3 regions of the uncultured Bradyrhizobium sp. genome follow, and region 3 is predicted to be linked to each of the others. Evidence: predicted binding sites of a transcription regulator. Region 3 holds the regulator's gene; each other region holds the start of a gene.

Region 1 (10,155 bases), on a different contig from region 3:
GTTGTGGTTTCGGTTTTCGTCATACCGTAATCTCCCTGACGGCCGCGATAAGATCGGAACTGCGCCGGACGCGGGCGTAGTTGCCGATCACTTCCACCAGGACGCCCTTGTAGGCTGCGGCGTCGCCATCCGCCCGCCGGCGGCAGGCTACCGCGTCTCGAACGACCTGATAGCTGTGGCTGCGATGGAATCCGTCGATGACGGTCGACAGGATGGTTTCATCGAGCGAGAACCCCAGCATCACGCAGCGGATGGTTTTCATGTTCGACATGTATTCCGCAAACCGCGTCGAGCTGTACGCCGATGGCAGCGGGTGTTCGAACGTGAGTTCCCCCGGTCTGGGCTTCAACGTCGCGATCCAGTCCGTCAGGCTTGATGCCGGATTGAACCACGCCGCCTGGGTAATCCGCTTCAGGTGCATCACCGGCCAGAGATTGCCGCGCCAGAGCGTCAGCAGTTCAAGGCTTCGCGACGTGACCGCGTCGGCATCGGCGATCACGTGGCTGCGCCCCTCGGTGAGATATTCGGTCTGAAGGTCGGCGCAGACCAGGATCGGCGGATCGTCGTGCATGGACAACGCGAATTTTCGATCGATCATGACGGCCACCGGGAATCACATTTGGCGAACCGGCGAGGTCACGGCACGACCCGCGGAGACGTCCAGCACGCCCGGTCGGTCCCAATCGCCTTCCGGCCGAATGATCACGTAAGGATCACTATCGAGCGTAATGGCGTCCGGCCCCGGCTCGAGGTCAAGGACCATTTCGGTGTAGGAAAAGTCGGAAAAGGTGAGCTTGCGGTTGTCACCGAGCGGCCTGGCGCCGAAATGCGACCAGAAGTCCACCAGCCGGTCCTGCGCCTGACCGTAGATTTTTCGAAAACCCTTGCGCTTGATGTAGTCGACGCTGGCCTGTACCAGCTTGAACGAAATCCGCGAGCGCCGGAATTGGTGGCGCACGGCCAACCGCTCGACCTTCGCGAACTCGCCGAAAAACCGCACGCGAAGGCAGGCCGCCGGCTCCTTCCCAACAAACCCGATGAAGTGCGCCGCCACCAGATCGTTGCCGTCGAACTCCTCCTCGATCGGGCAATCCTGCTCGGCAAGATAAACCGCCGCGCGAATGGCGGTGACAAGCATGAGATCGTTGGGATCGCGCGCCAGACGGACCGAAATGGCCCGCGCCTCGGATTTAGCGCATGGTAGTGACTTATTGCCAAGCATTTAGAAAACTCCTTGCTGATGAAATCGGTGCCGGCATATGAATCGGGAAATGCTGTGAGCGGCGTTCATAACGCCAAAGGTCGGGCTGGTAGCTCGGTGTCGATTTGAATCCGAGCGCGACAAGCAAATCGCGCCCCGCTGCGGTCGATGGTTGCGCAAAGTAATCGGCGCCAATAAAACGCGGCCTTCTCAAACGCGCGGCAACGTTTCCTAATCCGATCGCTGCGCGGCCATAGCCGGCGAGGGCCCAAACATAAATAGCGGATACTTCCTCGCCGCCGCGTGCCAGAAACTCGCGACCGGGGTTTTTCAAGTCGATGTTATCGAGCAGGAGTGCATCCTGTCCCCGGCAGTTGAGATACAGGAACGCGATGCCCCCCAGCAGCGTCTCCCTGCGTCGAAAAGCGAAAATCGACTCCGGATCGTCGCGCAGAAACTGGGTCAGTCCGGCTTCCGATGCGTTGACGCCGGGGATCTCGCGGTTGGCGATCTCGGCCAAGGCAGCCAACTGATGAAGCTCAGCCGGTTCCGCACTGATCGTGGCCGAGAGCAGCAGCCCGTCCAGGTCGTGCCGTGCGACCAAATCCCCGCTTTCTCTTGTTACTTTATGCATTTATGGTTTCCATATGTGTGACAATGATCATACCTGACGGGAATGACGGGTATGCCGCAACATTTGCATCGGGGTGCTGCGCCAGCGCAGCGCAAAAAAATCGATGATGCGCTCAACGCCTCGTGGGAGGATCTGCGGGCATTTCTTTTGTGCGCCCGTCATCAAAGTTTCAGAACTGCAGCGGATGCGCTCGGGCTGACCGGCACGACCCTTATGCGAAAGATCGACAGGCTTGAAGAGGAATTGGGGTTCAAGCTCTTCTTGCGCGATCAGTCGGGCCTGTCGCTGAGCGACGAGGGAAGAGCCTTGCTGTTGGATGTTGAACAGATGGAGCGTCTCAGCTTCAACATTTTTCGCCGCGCGTCGTCAACGGATACGAATGGAACGGTGCGCGTGGCCGTGACCGAGGGGCCGGGGAATTTCTGGATTCTTCCCAGGCTGATCGATTTCCAGAAAACCTATCGAAAGATCACGGTCGATCTTCGTTGCGCCATGGAGCAGGCCGACGTGTCGCGCCTCGAGGCGGATATTTCAATTCAGCTCGAGCGGCCGACCGACCCGGACCTCATTGTCGCAAAGCTTGGACGGCTCCACATCTATACATTTGCGTCGGAAGCATATCGCGATGATTATGGACTTCCAAAATCCCTCATGGATCTCAGAAATCATCGGATCGTCAAACAGCATGGCGTGCAGCTTGATGAAACCGGTTATGCGCGCATTTTGGGATTGGAGTCGCTGGAGGGCATCGTAGGGATATCAACCAATTCCAGCGTGGCGGTTCTTTATGCCATCGAGCGGGGCGCCGGGATCGGCTTTCTGCCGACCTCGGCGATAGCACTCGGCGCGCCCTTGGTCGCGATCGATCTCGGAATCAACTATCACATGGATCTATGGCTCACCTATCACAAGGAGTTCCGAAACTCCGATCGCCACAAGGTCGTTATCGACTGGTTGAAAAGCATTTTTGATCCCAAAGTGCATGCGTGCTTCAGGGATGAATTCATTCATCCGAACGACCTCGTGCCGCTGATGTCCGGATCGAGGGAGGATTTCGGAGTGCAAGGTTATGTTGCCGCGAAGCCGTTCTGAGCGACGGGCGCCGTCCGCATATGCCGATGGTCGGCGCGTTCGATCAATCCGGACGCCTTGGACCATCCGGCCGGGGCCTGGAGCTGTGACGAGGCCCTGGTTCACCCCACGATCGGCCCGCGATACCCGGCATCTGGATGCTGCATCCGGATCTCGAATTTCAGAATAAATTCGAGCCGCGACGTCGGGCTTGAGGCAAGACCGAGACTTGCTAACGCGCAATTTTCGTGTTGCAATCGCGGCACAATCGGATTTAGGCCGTTCGACTGTGCGTTTCGTGACTTGGAAATTGAGCAGACTTCCGGAAGCCCGCTTGTGGCGTGGCACGCAAAAAGCGTGGCGCGTCTTTTTTATGTCTAGAGCAGGAGACAGGCGATGCAAAAAGGCACCGTCAAGTGGTTCAACCCGACCAAGGGTTATGGGTTCATCAAGCCGATGCAAGGCGACAAGGACGTGTTCGTCCACATCTCCGCGGTCGAGCGCGCCGGACTCTCTACCCTCAATGAAAATCAGGTCGTCGAATATGACCTCGTCGAAAATCGCGGCAAGTCATCCGCCGAGAACCTGAAAGTTTCCTAGAACTTCGCCGCGATCGGTCACGATTGGCGATGGCCCCCGGTGAAAGCCGGGGGATTTGTTTTGCGGCATCGGCTTCGGATCAGGCGAGTTCCGGCGAAATCAGGGTGTCGCCGGAACGGCCATGGGCCGTGGTCCTGCACACGCCGCCATCCAGCCGCGTTCCGCCGCCGGCCACCAGCCGCAGCGCGTCGGGGTAGATGCGATGCTCGATCTGGAGCACGCGGGCGGCCAGCGTTGCCGGCGTGTCGTCATCGCGCACCGCGACCGCGCCCTGCATCACGATCGGGCCCGCATCGGTTTCCGGAATCACGAAATGCACGGTCGCGCCGGAAATTTTCACCCCGGCGCGCAATGCCTGTCCGTGCGGATCGAGGCCGGGAAACGACGGCAGCAAGGAGGGGTGGATGTTGAGCATGCGGCCCTGCCAGCGCTGCACGAATTCCGCGGTGAACAGCCGCATGAAGCCGGCCAGGCAGATCAGGTCGACACGATTGTCGTCCAGCACGGCTTGCAGCTCGGCTTCAAAACCCGCCCGGTCGTTGCCGAATGGTTTGCTTTCGAGGATGACCGCCGGGACGCCGCGGTCGCGGGCATTTGGCAGCCCGCTTGCGTCCGCCTTGTTGGAGATGACGACCACGATCTCGGCCGGTACATCGTGCTCCTTGGCGGCCTCGATCAGCGCCGTCATGTTCGATCCGCGCCCGGATATCAGGATCGCGACCCGGCGCTTCATGGCATCACCATTCAAGGTCGAGATGACCATTATAGACCACGCGATGCCCGCCGGCGGCGGGTATGACCTCGCCGAGCAGCGCCACGCTTTCGCCGGCCTCTGTGAAGAGGTCCATGACCTGATCGACCGCGTCGGATTTTACGATGGCAATCATGCCGATGCCGCAGTTGAAGGTTCGCAGCAGTTCGAGTTCGGCAAGGCCGCCTTGCCGCGCAAGCCATTTGAACACCGGAAGCACCTGCAAGCGCGCGAGGTCGATGCCGACGCCAAGGTGCTTCGGCAGCACGCGCGGGATGTTATCGGTGAAACCGCCGCCGGTGATGTGGGCCAGTCCCTTGACCGCGCCGGTTTCGCGGATCGCGCGCAGGCATGATTTCACGTAAAGACGCGTCGGCGTCAGCAGCGCGCCGCCGAGCGTCATGACCGGCGAGAACGGCGCCTGCGCATCGAAGCTGAGCCCGGATACTTCGACGATCCTGCGGACCAGTGAAAATCCATTGGAGTGAACGCCCGACGAAACCAATCCAATCACCGCATCGCCGGCCGCGATGTCGGCGCGCGGCAACAGCGTGCCGCGTTCAGCGGCGCCGACCGCGAAGCCCGCAAGGTCGTAGTCGCCGTCCTTGTAGAGCCCGGGCATCTCGGCGGTTTCGCCGCCGATCAGCGCGCAACCGGATTCCCGGCAGCCCTCCGCGATGCCCGCCACGATGCTGGCGGCGGCCTCCGGATCGAGCTTGCCGCAGGCAAAATAGTCCAGGAAGAACAGCGGCTCGGCGCCCTGCACCACGAGGTCGTTCACCGACATCGCCACCAGGTCGATGCCGATGCCGGCGTGCAAGCCGGTTTCGATTGCGATCTTGACCTTGGTGCCGACTCCGTCGGTTGCGGCGACCAGAACCGGATCCTCGAAGCCGGCAGCCTTCAAATCGAATATCCCGCCGAAGCCGCCGATCTCGGCGTCGGCCCCGGTCCGGGCGGTGGCGCGAACCATCGGCCTGATCAGATCGACCAGACGGTTGCCGGCATCGATATCGACCCCGGAGTCCGCGTATGTCAGCCCGTTCTTTTGCTCGGCCATGCCCGATTCCAGATGTTCGCCGGGGTGGTTACGTCGGATTTCACCGGCGTGCAATGGCTCGCAAGCGCTCCCGGCATGGTCTATGTAAACAGGAAGCCGGTCCGGGCATCGAAAGCTCTGATCTTGAGTGAAATCGGGCCGGAGGCCGGGAAACGCCAGGTGAGCATTCCGAACATCATTACGCTGGGGCGCATCTTGCTGGTGCCTTTCATCGTCTGGGCAATTGCGTCCGACAGGATGGAGGTTGCCTTCGTGATTTTCGTCGTCGCCGGCATCAGCGATGCGGTGGATGGCTTTCTCGCCAAACGCTTCGACATGGCCAGTGAACTCGGTGCGCTGCTCGACCCGCTGGCCGACAAGGCGCTGCTGGTTTCGATCTATGTGGCGCTCGGAATATGGGGCGCGGTGCCGCGCTGGATCGTCATTCTGGTGGTGTCGCGGGATATCATGATCGTATCGGCCGTGATCGTATCGTGGTTGTTCGGCAAGCCGATTCCGATGAAGCCGTTGATGGTATCGAAGCTTAACACAGTCGCGCAGGTTGCGTTCGCCGCGCTGGTGCTGGCCGCGCTCGGATTTGGCTTCAGGTCGACGCCGTATGACCTGATCCTGATGGGTTTTGTGACGATCTTTACTTTGGTTTCCGTATCGCTCTATCTGGTGGAGTGGGTACGGCACATGAGCACGATCGAAGTCAACTAGGGTACGCCGGTGCGCCGGCATGGAGTGACTGCGTGGCAGCCCGCGTTCAACCTCGTCAGCTAGCGTTTGCGTTGCCGCACGCCGAGAGCCGCTCGCGCGATAATTTTCTCGAAGGACCGGCCAACGCGGCGGCTCTCTCGCTGATAGACGGCTGGCCCGACTGGCCGAACCGGATCATGCTGCTAGCGGGCCCGGAAGGCTCCGGCAAAAGTCACCTCGCCGCGATCTGGGCGGAGGAGGTCGGTGCGCGATCGACCACCGCACAGGCGCTATCCGCAGCTGCGGTGCCCGGAGCGCTGGCGACCGGTGCGCTGGTGGTCGAAGACCTGAACCAGTCAAGCTTTGACGAGCGCGCGCTGTTTCATCTGATGAATCTCGCGCGCGAAGATCAGGCGTTCGTCCTGATCACGGCGCGGGTACCGCCGGCGGCCTTTCAGGTTGAACTGCGCGATTTGCGCTCGCGGTTCCGCGCGGTGCCGGTGGTAACGCTGCTGCCGCCCGACGATCAACTATTTCGCGCGCTGATCGTCAAATTCTGCGTGGACCGGCAACTCAGTGTCGATGAAACCGTGGTGAGCTATCTGGCAGCACGGATCGAGCGGTCATTTGCCGCCGCCCGCCGGGCGGTCGAACTGCTGGACGCCGAGGCGTTACGGCTGGGCAGACCGGCGACCCGGGCGCTGGCGGCCGAACTGTTGCGGGATGCCGATCCGCAGTCGCTCTGAGATCCGACCCGACTTGACGGGGGCGCTGCGGGGAACATCAATGTCATTGAAACGTCATCGCACTAACACAAGCTGCGCCCGCGTGACCGCGCAGTTTCCTGATCTGGGATGGATCGACACCCTATGGATTCCTCACAAGCCGTTGTTTTGAAAGAAAAAGACATAGAAGCTCACGCAGGGGCCGTGATCGGAACAAGTCCGGAACGTTTTATCAACCGCGAGCTGTCGTGGCTGCATTTCAATCGCCGGGTTCTCGAGGAATCCGTCAATCCCGGTCATCCGGCGCTGGAACGGGTGCGGTTCCTGTCGATTTCCGCCAATAACCTTGATGAGTTCTTCATGGTCCGCGTGGCCGGCATCAAGGCGCAGGTGCGGGAGGGCATCACCGAGCGCAGCCCGGATGGGTTGTCGCCTTCCGAACAACTCGTTCTCATCAACGAAACCGTCTCGAAGCTTGCAGGCGATCAGCAGGCGATCTGGCGCGATCTGCGCGGCATTCTCGCCGACGTCGGCATTATTCTGGTTGACGGCCGCGAGGTGACCAAGGCGGAGCGAAGCTGGATCGAGGATCATTTTCTCCACAACATTTTCCCGCTGCTGACCCCTCTGGCGATCGATCCGGCGCATCCGTTCCCGTTCATTCCCAGCCTCGGCTTTACCGTCGCACTGCATCTGTCGCGCGTTTCCGACGGCAAGCCGATGAATGCGCTGATCCGCATGCCGGGCAAGATCGATCGCTTCATCCGCCTGCCCGCCGGCAAGGACGGCGCGGTGCGACTGATCACGCTGGAACAGGCGACCGGCCTGTTCATCGGCCGGCTGTTCCCCGGCTATACCGTCAAGGGGCAGGGCGCGTTCCGCATCATCCGGGACTCCGAACTGGAAATCGAGGAAGAGGCGGAAGATCTGGTGCGCCTGTTCGAGACGGCGTTGAAGCGGCGGCGCCGGGGATCGGTGATCCGGCTCGAGATCGAGGCGACGATGCCGGAAGAATTGCGCGCCTTCGTGCAGCGCGCGCTCTCCACCGCCGACGACGAAGTACTGCTGGTCGACGGCGTGCTCGCCATGAACGAATTGTCGCAACTGACCCGGCTGGACCGGCCCGACCTCGAATTCGTGCCTTACGTCCCGCGCCATCCCGAGCGCGTCAGGGATCACGGCGGCGACATCTTTGCGGCGATCCGGCAGAAGGACCTGATCGTCCATCATCCTTATGAATCCTTCGATGTGGTCGTGCAGTTCCTGCAGCAGGCGGCGCGCGATCCCGACGTGGTCGCGATCAAGCAGACGCTGTATCGCACATCGCGCGACTCTCCGATCGTGCGTACGCTGGTCGAGGCCGCCGAAGCCGGCAAGTCGGTCACCGCGCTGGTCGAGCTCAAGGCGCGGTTCGACGAGGAGGCCAACATCCGCTGGGCGCGCGACCTGGAGCGTGCCGGCGTACAGGTCGTCTACGGTTTCCTTGAGTTGAAGACCCACGCGAAGCTGTCGCTAGTGGTGCGCCGCGAGGGCGCCACGTTAACCACCTATGTTCACACCGGCACCGGCAACTATCATCCGGTGACGGCGCGCATCTACACCGATCTGTCCTACTTCACGTCCGATCCGATCATCGGCCGCGATGCCGCGCGCGTATTCAATTACATTACCGGTTATGCCGAGCCGAGCGATATCGAGAAAATGGCGGTATCGCCGCTCACCTTGCGCAAGCGCATGCTTGAGCATATCCGCGGCGAAACCAACTACGCCCGCCACGGCAAGCCGGCGGCGATCTGGATGAAAATGAATTCGCTGGTCGATCCCGATATCATCGATGCGTTGTATGAAGCGTCCCAGGCAGGCGTCTCGGTCGAACTGATCGTACGCGGCATCTGCTGCCTGCGGCCCGGCGTCCCCGGCCTGTCGGACCACATCCGCGTCAAATCGGTCATCGGCCGGTTCCTCGAGCATGGCCGAATCTACTGTTTCGGCATGGGACACGGTCTGCCGGGTCCCAAAGCATCTGTGTATATCTCTTCCGCCGACATGATGCCGCGCAACCTCGACCGGCGCGTCGAAGTCCTGTGTCCTTTGCAAAATCCCACGGTGCATCAGCAGGTTCTCGAACAGATCATGGTCGCGAACCTGAAGGATACCGAGCAAAGCTGGCAGTTATTGCCGGATGGATCGTCTACGCGTATGAAGGCCGCGAAGGGCGAGGAACCCTTCAACCTGCATAATTATTTCATGACGAATCCGAGTCTGTCAGGCCGTGGAAAGTCGCTCAAGGAATCTTCGCCGCGCCGCCTCACGCGACGCACCGAGCGTCAGCAATCGTCGTGAGGGGTCGGTACGGTGAAGCGGCCGCGCAAACGCAGATCCAGCGTCGCGGTCATCGACATCGGTTCGAATTCGGTGCGTCTCGTCGTCTATGAATCGATGGAGCGCAGCCTCGTCTCCATCTTCAACGAGAAGACGCTATGCGGGCTTGGCCGCGAGGTGCAGAGCACCGGCCTGCTGGCATCCGATGCCGTCGGCAAGGCGCTGACGTCGCTGCGGCGTTTTCGCGCGCTGTGCCGGGTAATGAAAGTCGGCCGCGTCTATGCCATCGCTACGGCGGCATGCCGGGATGCCAGCAACGGCCTCGACTTCATCGCAAAAGCCTCGCGCATTTGCGGCGTGCCCGTCAAGATTCTATCGGGACCGCTCGAGGCAAAACTGTCCGCGCTCGGCGTCGTCTCCGGCGTGCACAAGCCGGACGGCATCGTCGGCGATCTCGGCGGCGGGTCGCTGGAATTGATCGATATCCACCGCAACCGCGTCCGGCAGGGGGTGACGCTTCCGCTCGGAAGCCTCGCCTTGCAGGACACTTCGCACAAGTCGCTCAAGCGCGCCGAGCGCATCGTCAAGAACGACCTTTCGGAAATTGCGCAACTCAAGGCCGGCTTGGGCCGGACCTTCTATGCGGTCGGGGGAACGTGGCGGGCGCTGGCGCGCATCCATATCATCCAGAGCGAATATCCGTTGCAGGTGATGCACGGCTATTCGATTCCGGCGGCCGAAGCGCTGGACTTCGCCCGCCGTCTGCGTCGTCTGGTGGCCACCAACATGCTGGCCGACATAGAAGCCGTATCGGAAGCCCGGCGGCCGCTGCTGGCCTATGCGGCGCTGGTTCTCGAATACATCATTCGCACGGCGAAACCAAAGACCGTCGTGTTTTCGACCTATGGCGTGCGCGAAGGCCTGCTGTATTCGATGCTGCCCGAGCGGGAACGCGCTAAGGACGGATTGATCTGCGCGGCGCAGACCCTGAACGAACTGCTGTCGCGCTCGGCGCGTCATGCCGAGGAACTGATCGGCTGGACCGACCGCCTGGTCAGAATCGCGAAACTGCGCGAAACCGAGGAAGACCGCCGCCTGCGCCATGCCGCC
Region 2 (10,155 bases), on a different contig from region 3:
CCGCAGGCCGTCTACCGACGATGCGTCGGCATAAGCGGCGGTGCCAATGCCGAGCCTGGTTACGAAATCCTTCTCGGCGAGGCGATCCTGGGTGGTTTCAAGCACCTTGTATTCAGGCAGCACCGGACGGCGTGCCGCCAGCACCATGGCGGCGGCAGCCGGCACGTTCTCGAATTCGTAGGTGATGACATCGACGTCATTGGCAAACAGCTCGAGCGCCTCAACGTCGGCATATTCGGCGCAGGTGGCGTTCTGCACCACGTCGAATGCCGGCGCATCCGGATCCGGCGAAAACACCTGACACCTGAAGCCGAGGCGGGAGGCGGCCATCGCCAGCATCCGGCCCAATTGTCCGCCGCCGAGAATGCCGATGCTGTCGCCCGGCTTCAGCCTGGCCTGATTCGAAACGGTCACGCAACGCCCTCCGGCCGTTCGCTCACCGCCTCGGTTTGTGCTTTGCGCCAGGCGGTAAGCCGCCCTGCCAGCGCCGGATCGCCCAGCGCCAGCACCGCTGCGGCGAGCAGGGCCGCGTTGATGGCGCCGGGCTTGCCGATCGCCAGTGTCCCCACCGGAATCCCGGCCGGCATCTGCACGATCGAATAGAGCGAATCGACGCCCGAAAGCGCTTTGGATTCGACCGGCACGCCGAATACCGGCAGTTCGGTCAGCGATGCCGTCATGCCGGGCAGGTGGGCCGCGCCGCCGGCGCCGGCGATGATGATCTTGAAGCCGGCCGCCCTGGCGCCCGTGGCGAAGGCGAACAGCCGGTCCGGGGTGCGATGCGCCGAGACGATGCGGGTCTCGCAGGCGACGTCGAGCGCGGCCAGCGTTTCGGCGGCAAAGCGCAGGGTGTCCCAGTCCGACTGGCTCCCCATGATGATGGCAACGGTGGCGGTCATTTAGTTAATTCTGTTGGGGAATGCAGAAACATAGGCCGGATTATAGGTTCGGCCCGAGGTTCGGCAAGGCGTGGCAAGGGGTTCTGGAATGGACTATCCTGTCTTGGTGAACCCGGGCAAGCCATCCGCATGAAAAAGAAGTCGAAACCCACCGCTCTGAAAGCCGTGCAGCGCCGCAAAAGCAGCGTGTCGGCACGCAAAGTCGCGCCATCGCATCCGAGAGCGGCCAAAGCGCGCGCGAAATCGCCGGGGTCTGCCGCGAAATCCGCCGTGCCGATCGCTGCCGACTCCAGACAGACGATTCGCCGGTTGCGGCTGCAACTTGCCAAGGCAGTGGCTCGAATCAGCGAGTTGGATGCCGCGGCGGACCAGGATTTTTTGCTCGATATTCCCAACCGACGCGGTTTCGAACGCGAGCTGAATCGTTCGATTGCCTACATCAAGCGCTATCATGCCTCCGGCGCGCTGATCGTGCTGGACGTCGACCGCCTGAAACCGATCAACGACGCTTACGGCCACGCCGCGGGCGATGAGGTGCTCAAGGCCATCGTCGCCGTGCTGCTGCGGCATGTCAGGTCGTCCGACGTGGTCGGTCGGCTCGGCGGCGACGAGTTCGCGCTGCTGCTGTGGAATCTGAGCGAAACCGACGCGCACGCCAAGGCGGCTTCGCTGGAGCAGGCGGTGGACGGACTTTCGTTCGTGTTCCGCGGCTGCAAGATTTCCGCCGGCGCCTCCGCAGGCGTGGCAATACTCGGCACCCACGCCGAGGCGAGCAAGGCGCTCGAAGAAGCCGACAGCGCGATGTATGTGCGCAAGGCGCAGCGCAGGCATGAGGGACGGCCATGACAGTCGATCCCACCCCGTTTGCGCTGCACGTCCCCGAGACGGATATCGACGATCTGCGCGATCGTCTTGCCCGCACCCGGTTTCCCGATTCTGCACCTGGCCAGGCATGGGCTTACGGCACCGACGTCGCTTACCTCCGTGAACTCGCGGCCTATTGGCGCACTGCGTTCGACTGGCGGACGCAGGAAGCCGCGCTGAATGCGTTTCCGCAATTCCGCGCCGCGCTCCAAGACGTCGATCTGCATTACCTGCACGTGCCCGGCGTCGGCCCTGACCCGATGCCGCTGGTGCTGCTGCACGGCTGGCCGGGTTCGGTATTCGAGTTTCTCGAGATCATCCCGCGCCTCACCGATCCGGCGCGCTTTGGCGGCGACGCGCGCGATGCCTTCACCATTGTTGCGCCGTCCTTGCCCGGTTACGGCCTGTCGTTCCAGCCCGGCATGAAGCGGTTCGGCGTTCCTGAAATGGCGGATGCGGTCGCCGCGCTGATGACCGACGTCCTCGGCTACAGGACGTTCGGGGCGCAGGGAGGCGACTGGGGCGCCGCGGTCACCAGCCGATTGGGCTATGCCTATGCGGATCGCATGATCGGCATCCACATCAATCTGATGATGGCCGCGGGCCGCGACCCCGATGAATTTCCCGATCCGAACGAGGAGGAGCGGCGTTATCTCGGCGATCTCAAGCACTGGCTTCGCGAGGAGACCGGCTACCAGTGGATCCAGGGCACCAGGCCGCAGACGCTGGCGTTCGCGCTCACCGATTCGCCGGCGGGTCTCGCGGCCTGGATCGTGGAGAAATTCCGCGCCTGGTCCGACTGCAATGGCGATGTCGAAACGGCGATCGGGCGCGACCGCATGCTCGCCGACATCACGTTCTACTGGTTCACCGGAGCGATCGGCTCGTCGTTCTGGCCTTATTATGCCCGCCGCCATGGCTCGGCGATCCTGCCGGCCGGCGGCACCATTTCCGTGCCCACCGGCTACGCGCAATTCCCACGCGAAATACTCAAGCCGCCTCGGCGCGCCGCCGAGCGGGTGTTTACCGACATCAGGCGCTGGAGCGTCATGCCCAGAGGCGGACATTTCGCGGCGCTGGAACAGCCGGAGTTACTCGCAGGCGAGGTGCAGGCTTTTTTTCGCGACCTGCGCTGAGCGGCCTACAGCTCGTCGAGATCGTCCGGCACCTCGCCGAATTTTTTCAGGAGTTGAGCGTCGGTGAATTCACCGGCCGTCGGATCGCCGGTGCGGCTGAACGCCACCGCGCCAATATTGCCGGCGACGCGCGCCAACACCTCGGCGCGGCGGATTGCGCCGGACGGGCTCTGGCATTGTTCACCCGAACCGGCCACCGGCGAGCCGGTGTCATCCTTCAGGAACGGCAACGCGACATAATACGTGACATCGGCCATGGCGCGGCTCCGGATGCAGTTGATCGATCAGGCGGCATTGCCCGCTGCGCGGGGCATTCCCGACCGCGCAATTCCTGCAATTCCGTTTCGAGATATTCATTCGCCATGATCAAGGCCTTGATCGCACCGCGCAAATTGCCGCCGCACATCGCGATCGCCTGGTCGCAGGCCTGCTCGTAGTGATTGTTTTCGGTCGGCGGCGCGCAGTCGGACATCGTGGAATCCCCAAGCTGGAAGACATCGTGCGTAATGTTCTCTTTTTGTTCTAAAGGAGTCAAGCGTTGACCCGGGCACGAAGGCCGGTTTCCCCCGCTTTAGTTACGTATCCGCGATGTCGGCGGGTTTCCGGATCGCACTGCGCCTGCTGTCGACCGGGCTGGCCGGGACGAAGGCTGGCTTGATCGCTTAAGCACCGGATCGCTCGATCGCGATTGCGCCGGTATGTTTGCGCGGCAGCAACATCCGCATTGAAATCGGCCGCGGCGCCACCCCTGGCGGCACGCATCCCTGAAGCGTGCCAGAATATAGGCGAACTGGAACGAAAACATAATCCGGAGCTTAACGCCTCTTCAAAGGGAGTGAGACATATGGGTCTGCCGGGCACTAAAGGACCCGTGGTGCTGATCGTCGAAGACGAGTTCCTGTTGCGTATGAATGCGCGCGATTTGATTCAGGCAGCGGGGTTCAACGTTGTCGAGGCGGCCAATGCCGACGAGGCGATTGAGATACTGGAAAGCCGGCGGGACATCACGGTGGTATTTACCGATATCCAGATGCCCGGTTCCATGGACGGCCTTAAGCTCGCCCAAGCGATTCGCGGCCGCTGGCCGCCCATCAAGATCATTGCGACCTCCGGTCATGTCAGCGTGACGCAAGAGGATCTTCCCGAGGGCGGGCGGTTTCTTCCGAAGCCCTACAGTCCGGTCGAGATCATCAGCATGCTTCGCGAATTGACCGGCCCGTAAAAGCCAGACGAACTCACGCGATGATATCCGGCGTGATCTGGTCTTCGATGAAGGCGATACGGTCGCGCAATTGCAGCTTGCGTTTCTTCAGCCGCTGCAGGCGCAGCAGGTCAGGCGCGGGCGATTGATGCAGAGCATCGATTGCGGCGTCGAGGTCGCGGTGTTCCTGCTGGAGGCGGGCGAGCTCGGAGGTGAGTTCGCGCTCATCGTCGTTGGTCATGGTCTACGTTAGCTGAAACCGGATGCGTTTGCGAAGGGGTGCGGAACGCAATGTGAGAAAAGCACGACAGGAATATCGTCCGTGCGGCGGACCGGCGCAAGCCGGCCGGCGTCAGAAAGTTCCCTCACGTTTCATGTCAACTAATACACCATGTGAACGCTCAACTTTTAATACCCATCGACAGCTGCCCAAGCGGGTGTACACTGCGCAGTGCAGGCCGAATCCAAGTTTCACTATCAGGAGACTTCGTATGGCGATACAGGCGCATCTCGTTGAACTCGAACGTAAACATCGGGTCCTGGAGGGCGAATTGCACGAGGCCCTAACCCATCCGTCCACGGACGATTTGCGAATAGTCGAGTTGAAGCGCCGCAAATTGATGGTCAAAGACGAGATCGAGCGGTTGAGGCTCTCGGTCAGCGAGACGCTTCACTAGCGTTTTGGAAGGCTTGGTCCGGCTGCGTTACCACGGACAGCTTTCCATTTTTCAGTTGTCGTATCGGTCAATAATCGTCGCGGCGGCCTTCGGCCATCGCGTGCCTTGTTCTGATTTCAAACCCCCGCCAATTCGCTGATATGATCCGCGATCGCCAGGGACGAGGTGAGACCCGGCGATTCGATGCCGAACAGGTTGATCAGCCCGCCGACGCCATGGTCGCGCGGCCCCTGAATCATGAAATCCTGCCTGGCTACCGCCGGCGGTACGATCTTGGGTCGAATGCCGGAGTAGCTCGGCATCAGCGCGCCGTCCGGCAGGGCGGGCCAGTACCGCCGGATCGCGGGGTAAAACCGCTCGGCCCGTGCCGGATCGACTGCATAATCGATCGCATCGACCCATTCCACGTCCGGTCCAAACCGCGCTTGCCCCGCTAGGTCGAGCGTCAGGTGCACCCCCAGTCCGCCGGGCTCCGGCACCGGATAGATCAGGCGCGAAAACGGTGCCCGCGCGCTGCAACTGAAATAATTGCCCTTCGCCAGATAGGCGGGCGGGATCAGTTCGATCGGCATGCCGTCGATGCTGCGCGCGACCGCCGTCGCCCCGAGCCCCGCCGCATTGATCAGGAGCCGGCATTCGAGTGTCATCGGTGCGGCGCCGCCGACATCAAGTTCGATTCCGCCGGCCGCAGCCTTTGCGCGCTGTAACGGTGCATGGAATGCATAGGCCGCCCCGGCGGCTTCCGCGTCGCCGCGCAGCGCCAGCATGAACGCATGGCTGTCGACAATGCCGGTGGAGGGCGACAACAGCGCCGCGTCGCAATGCAAAGCCGGTTCAAGCCCGCGCGCGGCCTCCCCGCTGAGCACCTCCATGTCGAGGACCCCATTGGCTTCGGCATGGGCCTTGATTGACTGCAGCTTGGCGGTTTCGGAGGGTGTCGTCGCGACAATCAGCTTGCCGCAATTGCGGTGCGCGATGCCATGGTCGCGGCAGTACGCATAGAGCGCGCGCTTGCCGGCCACGCACATCCGCGCCATCAGGCTGCCGGCAGGATAATAGATGCCGGCGTGGATCACCTCGCTGTTGCGCGACGAGGTTACGGTGCCGATGCCTTCCGCCGCCTCCAGGACGACGACTTCAAGGCCCGCCTGGGCCAGCCGCCGCGCGATGGCCAGGCCGATGACCCCGGCGCCGACAACGACGCATTCGACTTTATCCATTCGCGGCCCGGATTTCGAACCGGCCGGATCCGGCGCGATGCGAGCCAGGGCCGCAGCGGAATCGATTCATGGGCCATCGCCTTGTTTGAACGATTCTTTTTCACGGCCTACGTGACCGCGGATCGCTGTTAGCGACACATTAATCATATAGGGCCAATTGCCGTCATTTGACTCAGATTTTCCGGTTGCAAGGGTACGCGTTTACCTGATTCAAACACGTGAAGCCAGACACTCCGGCGGCAATCTGCGGGTGAGGTATGGCTTCCAAGAATTGGCAGGCAGGCGGCAGGATTCCGGGTTTTGCGCTGGCCGTGGCATGCCTGTTTGCGGGGCGATCGGACGCGGCGCGAGCCGCGTCCGGTGGCTTCGCACCCCCGAGCTACATCGGCTCGGCGGATCCGCATTTCGTCTGGGAAGTCCTGATCGGCGGCATCGTGATCGCCTCGTTCGTTGCGGCAGCGGGGCTTTGGGTGATGTCCGCGTTGCGCAAGGCCAGGCGTTCGCAGTTGCGGCGCAACGCCTTCATCAGTTCTGCCCTGAACAACCTCAGCCAGGGCGTCGTCATGACCGATGCGCAAAAGCGCGTCGTGTTCTGCAATGACCGCTATCTCGAAATCTACGGGATGACACGCTCCGACATTCCCAGGAACATGACCGGTCCCGAGCTGCTGGCGTTGCGGCGCAAGCGCGGCGTGCTGGACGTCGGCACCGACGATTTCTATCGATGTGCCGGCGCCGCCGAAGGCCTTGTCACCGAATTGCCCGATGGACGGTCGATCGTCGTAAAATACTGGAAGCTGCCGAACGGCGGCTCGGTGGCGACGCACGAGGACTGCAGCGAGCAGCGCCGACTGGCGCGGCAACTGGCGACCACCACGCAATTCCTGGAATCAGTCATCGACAACGTCCCGGTCTGTGTCGCCGCCAAGAGCATCGAGGACGGCCGCTATATCCTCGCCAACCGCGCGTTCGAAAAATTCTCGCGGCTGTCCCGCCAGGAAATCGTCGGCAAGCGCGCCGACGAAATCTTCAAGCCGGCGACGGCGGCGGGCATCGTGGCGGCCGATCGCGCCGCGCTGGAATCGCCGAACAGTCAGTTTCGCAACGAAATGCTGGTGGAGCGCGGTTCGGAAAAACGCACCCTGGCCAGCAACCGCGTGATCGCCCGCGACGACCAGGACCGGCCGAAATTCCTGATCGCGTTGTTCGACGACGTGACCGACCACAAGTCGTTGTCGCTTGAACTGGAGAGCACCAAGAAGTTCCTCGAACTGATCGTCGATAATATTCCGGTGTCGCTGATCGTCGAGCGCGTCAGCGACGGCAAGTATCTGCTCGCCAACCGCAGCGCCGAAATCATTCTCAACCGCCGCCGCGAAGACGCCACCGGGCTGACCGCCGCCGACATTTTCAACCCGCGCGAAGCGAGATTGATCGTGGCGCGCGACGAAGCGGCGATCAAGAAAAGGGGAATGCTCGCCGAGGAACATCCGATCAGCACCAAGGACGGCTTGCGGCTGTTCCTGACGCGGCGCGTGACGGTGCTCGGCGATGACGGCCAGCCGCAATACCTGATCAAGACCCACGAGGACGTCACCGACCGCCGTCAGACCGAGTCGCGGATGGCGCACATGGCATATCACGACGGCCTGACCGATCTGCCGAACCGCGCGGCGTTCCTGCAGGCCCTGGCGCAGATGATCGAGGCCTGCGCCGGCACCGACGAGCAATTTGCCGTGCTGTCGGTCGACCTCGACGGTTTGAAGGAAATCAACGACGTGTTCGGTCATTCGATCGGCGACAAGCTGTTGATCGAGGTTTCGCGCCGGATCCAGAACTCGGCGCGCGGCGGCGTGGTCGCCCGCTTGAGCGGCGACGAATTCGGCCTGCTGATCGACGGCAAGCAGCCCGATGCCGGCAAGGCGCTGGCGGAGAAGGTCGCCGAAGCGCTTGCGAGCGAATTTCTGATCGGCGGCAAGTCGGTTCGTATCGGCTGCACCACCGGAATTTCGATTTTCCCGCGCGACGGCGCCGATGCGGCGTCGCTGCTCGCCAACGCCGGCGCGGCGCTGTTCCGCGCCAAGGCGAAATCGCGCGGGTCGATCGGCATCTTTGAACCGGAGATGGACCAACAGATCCGCGATCGACGCGTGCTGCATCAGGATCTGTCGCTTGCCATCCGGAACGGTGAACTCTCGCTGCATTTCCAGCCGCAGGCGAGGGCCGGCCACAGCATCGGCAGCAGCGACGTCATCGGTTTCGAGGCGCTGGCGCGCTGGTTCCATCCGGTGCGCGGTTTCGTGCCCCCCGGCGATTTCATTCCGCTGGCGGAAGAAAGCGGATTGATCGTCGAGATGGGCGAGTGGATTTTGCGCGAGGCGTGCCGTGAAGCCGCATCCTGGCCGCGGCCGCTGCAAATCGCGGTCAACCTTTCACCGGCGCAGTTCATGCATGGCGATCTCGTCAGTCTGGCGCATTCCATCCTGCTGGAAACCGGCCTTGCGCCGGGCCGGCTCGAACTGGAAATCACCGAAGGGGTGTTGATCGAGGATTTCGATCGCGGGCTGGCGCTGCTGCGGCGATTGAAGGCGCTGGGCGTGCGCGTCTCGATGGACGATTTCGGCAGCGGTTATTCCTCGCTGAGCTATCTGCAGGCGTTCCCGTTCGACAAGATCAAGATCGACCGCACCTTTGTGATCAATCTCGGACGCAATCCGCAATCGGCGGCGATCGTCCGCGCCGTGATCGGCCTCGGCCATGGGCTGGAGATGTCGATCGTCGCCGAAGGCGTCGAAACCCAGGAGCAGCTCTCCTTCCTCGCGGACGAAGGCTGCAACGCAGTGCAGGGTTACTTTATCGGCAGGCCGGCGCCGATCCTGCAATATTCTGCGCTGGTCGGCCATACCGGCAGCATCGCGGAGCCTGCGCGCAAGGTGGGCTGAAGGTCCGGTAACTCAATCCGGTCACGACGGCTGCGGTGCGGGCGCAAACCTACCGCAGTGCCCTCAGCTCCCTTCGCAGCACCTTTCCGGTCGCGGTCATCGGCAGGCTTTCGACGAACTGCACGAAGCGCGGATATTCGTGCGCGGCGAGTTGTACTTTCACGAAATCCTGGATCTCGCGCGCCAGCGCGTCGCTGGCTTCAAAGCCCGGCCGCAGCACGATCCATGCCTTGATCGCCTCGGTGCGGATCGGATCGGGAATTCCGACCACCGCCGACAGCGCCACTGCGGGGTGCTTCAATAAGGTGTGCTCGATCTCGGACGGCCCGATGCGATAGCCGGCCGAGGTGATGACGTCGTCCTCGCGGCTGACGTACCAGAAATAGCCGTCCGCATCCTGAATGCCGAGATCGCCGGTGAGCAGGAATCCGCCGGCGATCTTCTGAGCCGTGGCTTGCGGATTTTTCCAATACTCGATCATGGTGACGGGGTTCGGCTGGCGCACGCCGATGATGCCACGCTCGCCGCGCGGCTGTTCGCGGCCCTGCTCATCGACGATGCAAACGTCGAAGCCGGGCGTCGCCTTGCCCATCGATCCCGGCCGGATCGGAAACAGCCTTGCATTGCTGCCGATCACAAGATTGCATTCGGTCTGGCCGTACACCTCGTGGGCATCGATTCCGAATGTCCCGCGCACCCAGTCCAGCAATTCGGCGCCCAGCGATTCGCCCCCGGTCAGAATGCTGCGCAGCCTGACGCCCTGCGATCTTACGCCTGCCTGCCGCATCAGCTTGATTGCGGTCGGCGGCAGGAACACGTTGCGGACGCCGTGATCGGCCATCAATTGCATCGCGGCCTGCGGCTCGAACTTCCTGGCGCGGTGTCCCACCACCGGCACGCCATGATACCAGGCGGCAAACAGCGCATTGTAGAGGCCGCCGATCCAGGCCCAGTCCGCCGGCGTCCACATCACGTCGTCGGGTTTGGGCAGGAAATCATGGACCATCTCGACACAGGGCAGATGGCCGAGCAGGGCGCGATGCGCGTGCAGCGCGCCCTTCGGATTTCCCGTGGTGCCGGAGGTGTAAATGATGATGGCAGGATCGTCAGCCGACGTATCGACGGTGGCGAAATCTTCCGGGGCATCTTCGATCGCGGTCCAGAACGATTTGGCGCCGGCGTGTACGGCGCCCGACGTGACGTAGATATCCTGCAG
Region 3 (10,155 bases):
CTTCGCTAGGGCTGCGCGCTGCGCTGCGTCCGAGGCGCGGTTCGCGTGTGAATGTGATAAAGGGGGCACCAGCGTGGCGGATATGGCGGTTCAGGGTTCTTCAATCGAAGCTGCCGGGCCCTATGATCGCGCCAAGGCGCTGAGCGCGTTCAAATTCGGCGACACGGCGTTCTATTGGACCACCCGCGCCTGCGCGGTGTCCGTCCTGCTGATTCTCAGCGGCATCATTCTCTCGCTGGTGGTGGGCGCTTGGCCGGCGATGAAGGAATACGGCATCGCGTTCCTGTGGACGCAGCGCTGGGCGCCGTCGGCCGATCCGCCGATGCTGGGCGCGCTCGGTCCGCTGTACGGCACGCTGGTGACCTCGGTCATCGCCATGATGATCGCGATTCCGGTCGGGCTCGGCATCGCGGTCTTCCTCACCGAAATCTGCCCGATATGGCTACGCCGCCCGATCGGCCTCGCGGTGGAGTTGCTCGCCGGAATCCCGTCTATCATCTACGGCATGTGGGGCTTCTTCGTGCTCGGGCCTTATCTCGCCAATACGTTTCAGCCGTTCATGATCCGGCTGTTCGACGGCGTGCCGGTATTGGGCACGATCTTCGCTGGGCCTCCGTCCTATCTCAGCCTGTTCAACGCGGCATTGATCCTCGCAATCATGGTGCTGCCCTTCATTACCGCGATTTCGGTCGACGTGTTCAAGACGGTGCCGCCGGTGTTGAAGGAGGCCGCTTACGGCATCGGCTGCACCACCTGGGAAGTGGTCCGCAACGTGGTCATTCCCTACACCCGCGTCGGCGTCATCGGCGGCATCATGCTGGCGCTCGGGCGCGCGCTCGGCGAAACCATGGCGGTGACATTCATTATCGGCAATTCGTTCCGCATCTCATCGTCGATCTTCGCGCCGGGCACCACGATCTCGGCGGCGATCGCATCCGAGTTCGCCGAAAGCGACGGGCTGCATCAGTCCGGCCTGATCCTGCTCGGACTGTTGCTGTTCGTGCTGACCTTCTTCGTTCTCGCCGCCGCCCGGCTGATGCTGATGCGGCTGGAAAAGAAGGCTGGGAATTAGCATGATCCGGAGCAGCGGACACCGGCTTTCCGGAAACATCATGCCGGTCCAGGTAACAGCATGAATTCGATTTACGCATCCCGCAGGCGGTTCGACGTCATCGTAAGACTGCTGTGCGTAGCCGCCGCATTGTTCGGCGTCAGCTGGCTGGCGCTGATCCTGTTCACGCTGTTCTACAACGGCCTGGCCGGCATCAGCCTGCAACTTTTCACCCAGAACACCCCGCCGCCGGGCTCCACCGAAGGCGGGCTGCTCAACGCCATCACGGGTTCGATCATCATGACCGCGATCGGGGTCGGCATCGGCGCGCCGCTTGGGCTGTTCGCCGGCACCTATCTGGCCGAATACGGCAGGAACGACCGGCTTACCTCGGTGATCCGCTTCATCAACGACATTCTGCTGAGCGCGCCCTCGATCATCATCGGTCTGTTCGTCTACGGCGCCGTGGTGGTGCCGATGGGCGGCTTCTCGGCCTTAGCCGGTTCGCTGGCGCTCGCCGTGATCGTGATCCCCGTCGTGGTGCGAACCACCGAGGACATGCTGCTGCTGGTGCCCCATCCGCTGCGCGAGGCGGCCTCCGCGCTCGGCCTGCCGCGCTCGCTTGTGATCAGGCGCATCGCCTATCGTGCCGCCCGCGCAGGCCTCATCACCGGTGTGCTGCTGGCGACGGCGCGCGTGGCCGGCGAGACCGCGCCGCTGCTGTTCACCGCGCTCTCCAATCAGTTCTTCGGCCTGGATCTGACCAAGACCATGGCCAACCTGCCGGTAACCATCAACAACTTCGTGCAAAGCCCTTATGCCTACTGGAAGCAGCTGGCCTGGAGCGGGGCCCTGATCATCACCGTTGCCGTGCTTGCCCTGAACATCGGCGCGCGCATTCTCGGCGCCGAGAGGACGATGAAATGAACAATCTCTCCGTACCCGTCAGCGTTGCCAATGCGTCGCATCCGGCGGCGGCCCGCCAGGTCGAAGCACGCAACAAGATCACCGTGCGCGACCTGAATTTTTACTACGGCGCACACCACGCGCTGAAGAACATCAATCTCTCGCTCGGCGCCAACCGCGTCACCGCCTTCATCGGCCCGTCCGGCTGCGGCAAGTCGACGCTGCTGCGCGTCTTCAACCGGATGTACGATCTTTATCCCGGTCAGCGCGCCAGCGGCCAGGTCATGCTGGATTCCACCGACGTGCTCGACCCTCGGCTCGATCTCAATCTGCTGCGTGCGCGGGTCGGCATGGTGTTCCAGAAACCGACGCCGTTTCCGATGACGATCTACGAAAACATCGCGTTCGGGGTCCGGCTTTATGAAAAAATCCCGAAGTCCGAGATGGACGGCCGCGTCGAAAAAGCGCTGCGCGGCGGCGCGCTATGGAACGAGGTCAAGGACAAGCTCAACGCCTCCGGCCTCAGCCTGTCCGGCGGACAACAGCAGCGATTATGCATCGCCCGCACGGTCGCGGTTCGGCCCGAGGTGATCCTGTTCGACGAGCCGTGCTCGGCGCTGGATCCGATTTCGACCGCCAAGATCGAGGAACTGATCCAGGAACTGGCGGAGGATTATACCATCGCCATCGTCACCCATAATATGCAGCAGGCCGCGCGCGTTTCCGACAAGACGGCGTTCATGTATCTCGGCGAACTGATCGAGTTCGACGAGACCAACAGGATTTTCACGTCGCCGGCCGATCGCCGTACCCAGGATTACATCACCGGCCGGTTCGGCTAGGGAGAATTCGAGATGGCCTCAGAACATACCGCCAAGGCGTTCGACAGCGATCTGCAGGAACTGACCCGGCTGGTCGCCGAAATGGGCGGCTTGGTCGAGCGCATGATCGTTGAATCCGTCGACGCGCTGGTGCGCCGCGACGCGGCGCTCGGCAAACGCGTCGTCGCCGCCGACGCCGAGGTCGACGGACTGCAGCGCGTGATCGAGGAGCGTGCGGTGCTGACCATCGCGCGGCGCCAGCCGATGGCGGTAGATTTGCGCGAAATCGTCAGCGCCATGCGGGTTGCAACCGATCTGGAGCGGATCGGCGATCTGGCCAAGAACATGGGCAAGCGCGTCACCGCGCTCGACAGTGACTTCCATCCGCTGAAATTGATCCGCGGCCTCGAGCACATGACCGACCTCGTGCAGAGCCAGGTCAAGGCGGTGCTGGACGCCTACGCCGCGCACGACCTGCCGTCGGCGATGGCGGTCTGGAAAGGCGACGAGGAAGTCGACGCCATCTGCACGTCGCTGTTCCGCGAGTTGCTGACCTATATGATGGAAGACCCGCGCAACATCTCTTTCTGCATTCATCTGATGTTCTGCGCCAAGAATATCGAGCGGATCGGCGACCACGCCACCAACATCGCCGAAACCGTTTTCTACATGATCGAGGGCCAGCAGATCCTCGACAAGCGCCCGAAGGGCGATATGACGACCTTTGCCAATGCGATACCCGGAAGTTGAGGTGTTACGCACCACCGCACGTCATCCGCGGGCTTGACCCGCGCATCCGTCCATCTTTGCACGAATTCTTCGATGCGGATGGATTGCCGGGGGCAAGCCCAGCAATGACGGGAGACCAGATCGATAAGGGAACAGCACATGAGCGCGCGCATACTGGTGGTGGAAGACGAGGAAGCGCTGACCACGCTGTTGCGTTATAACCTCGACGCCGAGGGCTATGACGTCGAAACGGTCGGGCGCGGCGACGACGCCGACACCAGGCTGAAGGAGCACCTTCCCGATCTCATCGTGCTGGATTGGATGCTGCCGGGCCTTTCCGGAATCGAACTGTGCCGCCGTCTGCGGGCGCGGCCGGAAACCAGGGCGCTGCCGATCATCATGCTGACCGCGCGCGGTGAGGAAAGCGAGCGGGTCAGGGGCCTTGCCACCGGTGCCGACGACTACATCGTCAAACCGTTTTCGGTGCCGGAACTTTTGGCGCGGGTGAAGGGCCTGCTGCGACGCGCGAACCCGGAACGCCTGGCTACCGTACTCACCTATGGCGACATCAATCTCGACCGAGACAAACGCCGCGTCACGCGCTCCGGCCGTCCGATTGATCTCGGGCCTACCGAGTACCGCCTGCTGGAGTTTTTCCTGGAGCATCCCGGGCGCGTGTTCAGCCGCGAGCAGTTGCTCGACAGCGTCTGGGGCCGTGACATCTATATCGACGAGCGCACCGTGGACGTGCATATCGGCCGCCTGCGCAAACTGCTCAATCCAGATGGCGAGCAGGACCCGATCCGAACCGTGCGCGGCGCCGGATATGCGCTGGACGACCGGTTCGTAAAGGCCGAGTGAGTTGTCTACCCGCCTTCGCGGGGACGACAAATTCTACCTTGTCGGCTTGGTCTGCTGCCGGCGGCGGTCGCCCGCCGGCTGGTAGGCGATGCGGGAATGTTGTGCGCAGTAAGGTAGGCTCGGCAGCGCCTTGCCGCCGCAGAAGAAGAATTCCGGGCTACTGGGATCGCCGATCGGCCAGTGGCAGGTGGCCTCACTGAGTTCCTGCAGCGACAGCCGCTGGCTCATCGGCACTACATTGTCATAGGCGACCGGATCCGGCTCCATCTCGACTTCGAAGGCGTGGGCCAGCGCGGTGTTGCCGCGCGACTGCGGACGCGACACCCGCATCATGTGCTGGGCCGGGCGTGCCTTGCGCTGGCGCGGCGCCGCCGACGACGGGCTTTTGGCGCGGCCGGACAACCCCAGCCGGTGCACTTTGCCGATCACCGCGTTGCGGGTGACATTTCCGAGTTCCGCGGCGATCTGACTCGCCGACAGGCCGGCTTCCCAGAGTTTCTTCAGTTGTTCGACGCGATCGTCGGTCCAGGTCAATACCGTCATCGCACTCTATCCCTTCGGTTGCGCCGGCCATTTGCGGCGGCAACGCTACGAGTCCAGTTCCCAAAATCTCTGCAGGCAGAATCCCTTAGCCCTCGCCGGGCGCTGTTTTGCGCGCCCGGGCGTTTACGCCGAACATGAGAACCGTTGAGAGCAGAACGCCGCACGAGATGTCGTACCCGACAGCCCGGAGGCTACAATAGGCAGTGACTCACGCGCAAGAGTCCGCGTCACTCGTCCACACCTTCCGCCACCTTATAACTTGCGAGTCATTTTCCGCGGTGCGCTCCGGGTCCGTCGGTTCCAAGGGCGGTTGACAGTTGTCGGCGCGCGCATAGAATGATGACCGCGTGCCGCCCCGAAAAGGCGGCACGTTTTGTTTTCGCTTCGCCGGTGCCGAGCCGATCGCGCCATGGTGCTGTCGGAACCGCCCTGCTCAAACCGTCAGTGACGCCATGACCAAGAGCGCGCCATCACACCTGCTTCCCGTCTTCGCCAGGGCGGACCTTGCTTTCGAGCGCGGCGAAGGGGTGTGGCTGATCGGGACCGACGGCGAGCGTTATCTCGATTTCACCAGCGGCGTGGCGGTGAACGCGCTGGGCCATGCGCATCCGCATCTGGTCGCGGCGCTGCAGGAGCAGGCAACCAGACTCTGGCACATGTCGAACCTGTTCAAGAGTCCGGATGGCGAGCGGCTGGCGGCACGGCTGTGCGAACAAAGCTTTGCCGACTTCGTGTTCTTCTGTAATTCCGGCGCCGAGGCGATGGAATGCGCGCTCAAGATGACGCGCCACTACCATTTTTCCAAAGGCAGCCCGGAGCGCACCCGCATCATCACCTTTGAAGGCGCGTTCCACGGCCGGACCTTGGGCACCCTGGCTGCCACCGGAGCTGCCAAATATCTTGAAGGCTATGGCCCGCCGCTGGAAGGCTTTGACCAGGTGCCGCTTGGCGATCTCGACGCCGTCAAGAGGGCTATCGGCCCCAACACCGCCGGCATCCTGATCGAGCCTCTGCAGGGCGAGGGCGGCGTCCGCGCCCCGCCGCATGCGTTCTTCCGGGCCTTGCGCGAACTCTGCGACGCCAACGGTCTGCTGCTGATATTCGACGAGGTGCAGACCGGCATGGGCCGCACCGGCGAATTGTTCGCCTACAAGCGGCTCGGCGTCGCGCCCGACGTGATGTCGCTGGCGAAGGCGCTCGGCGGCGGTTTTCCGATCGGCGCCTGCCTTGCCACGGCGGAAGCCGCGGCCGGCATGGCGCCGGGCTCGCACGGCTCCACCTTCGGCGGCAATCCGCTGGCGGTGGCGGCGGCCAATGCGGTGCTGGACGTGATGCTGAAGCCCGGCTTCTTCGAGCACGCGCAGAAAATGTCGCTGCTGCTGAAGCAGAAGCTGGCCTCGGTGGTGGACCGCTATCCCCAGGTGCTGGCCGAGGTGCGCGGCGAGGGGCTGCTGATCGGCTTGAAGGCCGTGGTGCCGTCGGGCGATCTCGTCAATGGCTTGCGCGATCAAAAGCTGCTCAGCGTCGGCGCCGGCGAAAACGTGGTGCGGTTCCTGCCGCCGCTGATCGTCACCGAATCCGAGATCGACGAGTCCGTCGCCCGGCTCGAGCGCGCCTGCGTGGCGCTGTCCGATCCGCAGCTGAAACGGGCGGCGGGGCAATGAGCACGCCGCCGCGGCATTTCCTCGATCTCAGCGCGTTGCCGGCGAAAGAATTGCGCACCATGCTCGACGCCGGAGCCGCGATGAAGGCGCAGCACAAGCGCGACAAGCCGCTCGACGGCAAGACGCTGGCCATGATTTTCGAGAAGCCGTCGACCCGCACCCGCGTTTCATTCGACGTCGGCATGCGCCAGCTCGGTGGCGAATCGATCGTGCTGACCGGAGCGGAGATGCAGCTCGGCCGCGGTGAAACCATCGCCGACACGGCGCGGGTGCTGTCGCGCTATGTCGACGCCATCATGATCCGTATTCTCAATCACGACTCGCTGCTGGAACTGGCGGCTCATGCCACCGTGCCGGTGATCAATGGGCTGACACGGCGCTCGCATCCCTGCCAGGTAATGGCGGATCTGATGACGTTCGAGGAACATCGCGGGCCGGTCGAGGGCCGTACCGTGGCGTGGACCGGTGACGACAATAACGTGCTGGCGTCGTGGGCGCATGCGGCGGAGCGGTTTCACTTTCAATTAAACGTGGCGACGCCGCCGCAGCTTGCGCCGAATAAGGCGATGAAGGACTGGATCAAGGCCACCAACGCGCCGATCGTGCTCGGCAACGATCCGGAAACCGCGGTGCGCGGCGCCGATTGCGTCGTCACCGACACATGGGTGTCGATGGGCGACAAGGATGGCGAGCACCGGCACAATTTGCTGAAGCCGTATCAGGTCAACGCCAAGCTGATGGCGTTGGCAAAACCCGACGCGCTGTTCATGCACTGCCTGCCGGTTCATCGCGGCGAAGAGGTTACCGATGAGGTGATCGACGGTCCGCAATCGGTCGTGTTCGACGAAGCGGAAAATCGCCTGCACGCGCAGAAGGGCATCTTGGCGTGGTGCTTCGACAAGGTGGGGTAGGACTACGCCGTCGTCTCGCGAAGGCGGGGACCCATAGCCTCCAACCATCGGTTCGAGCATTGCTGTCCTCAAGCGTTGACACTGCCGCCCCACATCGCCGTCGGTGATTATGGGTCCCACCTGCCTTCGCGGCGATGACATCAGGATATTTCACGCCACTCCAGGGGGTTTCGATTCACGTCCATCGACCCCAAATAAAGCGCCATGACCCCATCATCTCCCGATCAGAAACCCGTCGCCGAACCCCCGATCCGCGCCCCATCCCCGGTTCCGGTCGACGACGCCGTGCTGCCGTTCGAGGTCGCCTCGCTCGACCTGCGCGGACGGTTGACGCGGCTTGGCCCGGCGCTCGACGACATTCTCAACAAGCACGATTATCCGGCGCCGGTTGGCAAACTGCTCGGCGAGGCGATCGTGCTCACCACCTTGCTCGGCTCGTCGCTGAAGTTCGACGGCCGCTTCATCCTGCAGACCCAGACCGATGGTCCGGTGTCGTTTTTGATCGTGGATTTCCAGGCTCCGGACCGGTTGCGCGCCTATGCGCGTTTCGATGCCGCGCGGCTTGCGCCGGGTCTGAATTCCGGCGCGCTGCTGGGACATGGCCATCTCGCCATGACCATCGATCAAGGTGCGGATATGAGCCGCTATCAGGGGCTGGTGGCGCTCGAAGGCGGCAGCCTCGAAGACGCCGCCCACGAATATTTTCTGCGCTCCGAGCAGATTCCGACCAGGGTGCGGCTCGCGGTCGGCGAGGAATGGCGCGGCGGAGAAGGACCACGGCATCGCTGGCGTGCCGGCGGCCTGCTGCTGCAATTCCTGCCCAAGGCGCCCGAGCGCGCGCGGCAGCCCGACCTGGACCCCGGCGACGCGCCGGAAGGAGTGGCGGCGCACACGGTGGCCGAAGACGACGCCTGGGTCGAAGGCCAGTCGCTGATCGCAACGGTAGAAGACGTCGAACTGATCGACCCGGATCTGTCGGGCGAACGGCTGCTGTATCGATTGTTTCATGAGCGCGGCGTGCGGGTGTTTCCGTCGCTGCCGCTGCGCGCGCAATGTTCGTGCTCGCGCGAGGCGGTGTCAGCGATGCTGAAAAGTTTCGCGCCGAACGACCGCGCCGAGATGGTGAAAGACGGCAAGATCGCGGTGACCTGCGAATTTTGTTCATCGGTGTATGAGTTCACGCCGGAACAGGCGGGGGTGGAGTAGGTCTTCCCCGGGCGTGTACGGCCGGACCCCGGCTCAGCGCATCGCTTTGCGAACAACTGCGCGTTGCGATGCGTCAGGGGAACGGAGCGCATCTCCGCGTCATACGCGGGCTTGACCCCGCATCCATCGGGCTTGGCAAGAGTCTTTCGAACAGAATGGATTGCCGCGTGCCAGGCGCCGAACACCTTAATTCAGCGTGCGCTTGCCATCCGGGCTGTCGAGCGAAAACGTCGGAACGTCGATCTCGAAAGGTTCGCCGCTCGCGGTCACCATTTGATAGCGCCCCGCCATGATGCCCGACGCGGTCGGCAGCGGCACCCCCGAGGTATATTCGAAGCGTTCGCCCGGCGCGAGCACCGGCTGCTCGCCGACCACGCCTTCGCCGCGAATCTCCTGCTTTCGTCCAGTGCCGTCGGTGATGATCCAGTGCCGCTTCCGCAATTGCACGGTTTCGCTGCCCGAATTGACGATGACAATGGTGTAGGACCAGAAATATTCCGGCTTGTCGGCGGACGAACGTTCCGGCAGGAAATTCGGCTCGACGGTGACTTCAATCTGGCGGGTCACGGCGCGGTACATGCGGGCGTCTTTCAAAGTGCTCAAGGACATCATAGCGAAAAGCGGCGGCGAAACCAAACTTCGAAAGGTCTGGCGCCCGCTCACCGTTGTTTCAACATAGTTCTAACCTAAAGCGCGCCGTGTTTCGCCCTGGAATCCGATTTGATAATGGCTTGCAACTTGCGGGCCAATGCGGTTTTACGGGACGGTGAAACACCCCGTCTGAAGCGGAGCCCGATGACGTCCGTCGCCGACCAGATTGCCGGACCCTCCATCGCAGTGGACGACGGCGCGCGGGCCGCGGCGGCCGCCATCGCGCTTCCGGTCGCAGGAACGGAACGCGAATTGCGGCTCGATCTGTTTCGCGGCCTGGCGCTGTGGCTGATCTTCATCGACCACCTGCCGCCCAACATCCTGACCTGGTTCACGATCCGGAACTACGGCTTTTCCGATGCTACCGAAATCTTCATCTTCATCTCGGGCTATACCGCGGCGTTCGTGTATGGCCGCGCCATGCTCGAGCGCGGCTTTATCGTGGCGACGGCGCGCATTCTCAAGCGGGTCTGGCAAATCTACGTCGCCCACGTATTCCTGTTCACCATCTTCCTTGCCGAGATTTCCTACGTTGCCACCAGTTTCGAGAACCCTCTTTATACCGAAGAAATGGGAATCCTCGATTTCCTGAAGCAGCCGGATGTCACCATCGTCCAGGCGCTGCTGTTGAAATTCCGTCCCGTCAACATGGACGTGTTGCCGCTCTACATCGTGCTGATGCTGTTTCTGCCGCTGATCCTGTGGATGATGGAACGCAGGCCCGACGTGACGCTCGGACTGTCGGTCCTGCTCTATGCGGCAACGTGGGAGTTCGATCTGTACCTCACCGCTTACCCAAACGGCTTCTGGGC

The links. Region 3 encodes PhoB, which activates phosphate uptake and scavenging genes when phosphate is short. Its sites were predicted from a motif close to TGTCATNNANCTGTCAT; they were not measured.
Region 1: the regulator PhoB is predicted to act here: its motif matches at 6,786-6,802, upstream of ACFE72_RS15795 (RNA degradosome polyphosphate kinase).
Region 2: the regulator PhoB is predicted to act here: its motif matches at 4,394-4,410, upstream of ACFE72_RS19335 (YdcH family protein).

Annotation. Positions count from the first base shown of each region.
Region 1 is NZ_CAXUNQ010000031.1:27,400-37,554, forward strand. Features, by position in the region: gene ACFE72_RS15750 (cysteine hydrolase family protein) at 20-598, opposite strand; gene ACFE72_RS15755 (GNAT family N-acetyltransferase) at 614-1,222, opposite strand; gene ACFE72_RS15760 (hypothetical protein) at 1,209-1,835, opposite strand; gene ACFE72_RS15765 (LysR family transcriptional regulator) at 1,887-2,927, shown strand; gene ACFE72_RS15770 (cold-shock protein) at 3,303-3,506, shown strand; gene purN (phosphoribosylglycinamide formyltransferase) at 3,586-4,239, opposite strand; gene purM (phosphoribosylformylglycinamidine cyclo-ligase) at 4,244-5,317, opposite strand; gene ACFE72_RS15785 (CDP-alcohol phosphatidyltransferase family protein) at 5,477-6,019, shown strand; gene ACFE72_RS15790 (chromosomal replication initiator DnaA) at 6,052-6,744, shown strand; gene ACFE72_RS15795 (RNA degradosome polyphosphate kinase) at 6,868-9,066, shown strand; gene ppx (exopolyphosphatase) at 9,079-10,155, shown strand, end outside.
Region 2 is NZ_CAXUNQ010000046.1:24,986-35,140, reverse strand. Features, by position in the region: gene ACFE72_RS19370 (5-(carboxyamino)imidazole ribonucleotide synthase) at 1-414, opposite strand, end outside; gene purE (5-(carboxyamino)imidazole ribonucleotide mutase) at 411-899, opposite strand; gene ACFE72_RS19360 (GGDEF domain-containing protein) at 1,029-1,745, shown strand; gene ACFE72_RS19355 (epoxide hydrolase family protein) at 1,742-2,899, shown strand; gene ACFE72_RS19350 (hypothetical protein) at 2,905-3,156, opposite strand; gene ACFE72_RS19345 (hypothetical protein) at 3,117-3,371, opposite strand; gene ACFE72_RS19340 (response regulator) at 3,744-4,121, shown strand; gene ACFE72_RS19335 (YdcH family protein) at 4,135-4,341, opposite strand; gene ACFE72_RS19330 (YdcH family protein) at 4,592-4,777, shown strand; gene ACFE72_RS19325 (NAD(P)/FAD-dependent oxidoreductase) at 4,894-5,997, opposite strand; gene ACFE72_RS19320 (EAL domain-containing protein) at 6,255-8,939, shown strand; gene ACFE72_RS19315 (acyl-CoA synthetase) at 8,989-10,155, opposite strand, start outside.
Region 3 is NZ_CAXUNQ010000004.1:167,976-178,130, reverse strand. Features, by position in the region: gene pstC (phosphate ABC transporter permease subunit PstC) at 74-1,072, shown strand; gene pstA (phosphate ABC transporter permease PstA) at 1,133-1,978, shown strand; gene pstB (phosphate ABC transporter ATP-binding protein PstB) at 1,975-2,799, shown strand; gene phoU (phosphate signaling complex protein PhoU) at 2,812-3,528, shown strand; gene phoB (phosphate regulon transcriptional regulator PhoB) at 3,667-4,368, shown strand; gene ACFE72_RS04435 (GcrA family cell cycle regulator) at 4,402-4,911, opposite strand; gene ACFE72_RS04430 (aspartate aminotransferase family protein) at 5,364-6,575, shown strand; gene argF (ornithine carbamoyltransferase) at 6,572-7,486, shown strand; gene ACFE72_RS04420 (Hsp33 family molecular chaperone) at 7,691-8,692, shown strand; gene apaG (Co2+/Mg2+ efflux protein ApaG) at 8,879-9,271, opposite strand; gene ACFE72_RS04410 (OpgC domain-containing protein) at 9,488-10,155, shown strand, end outside.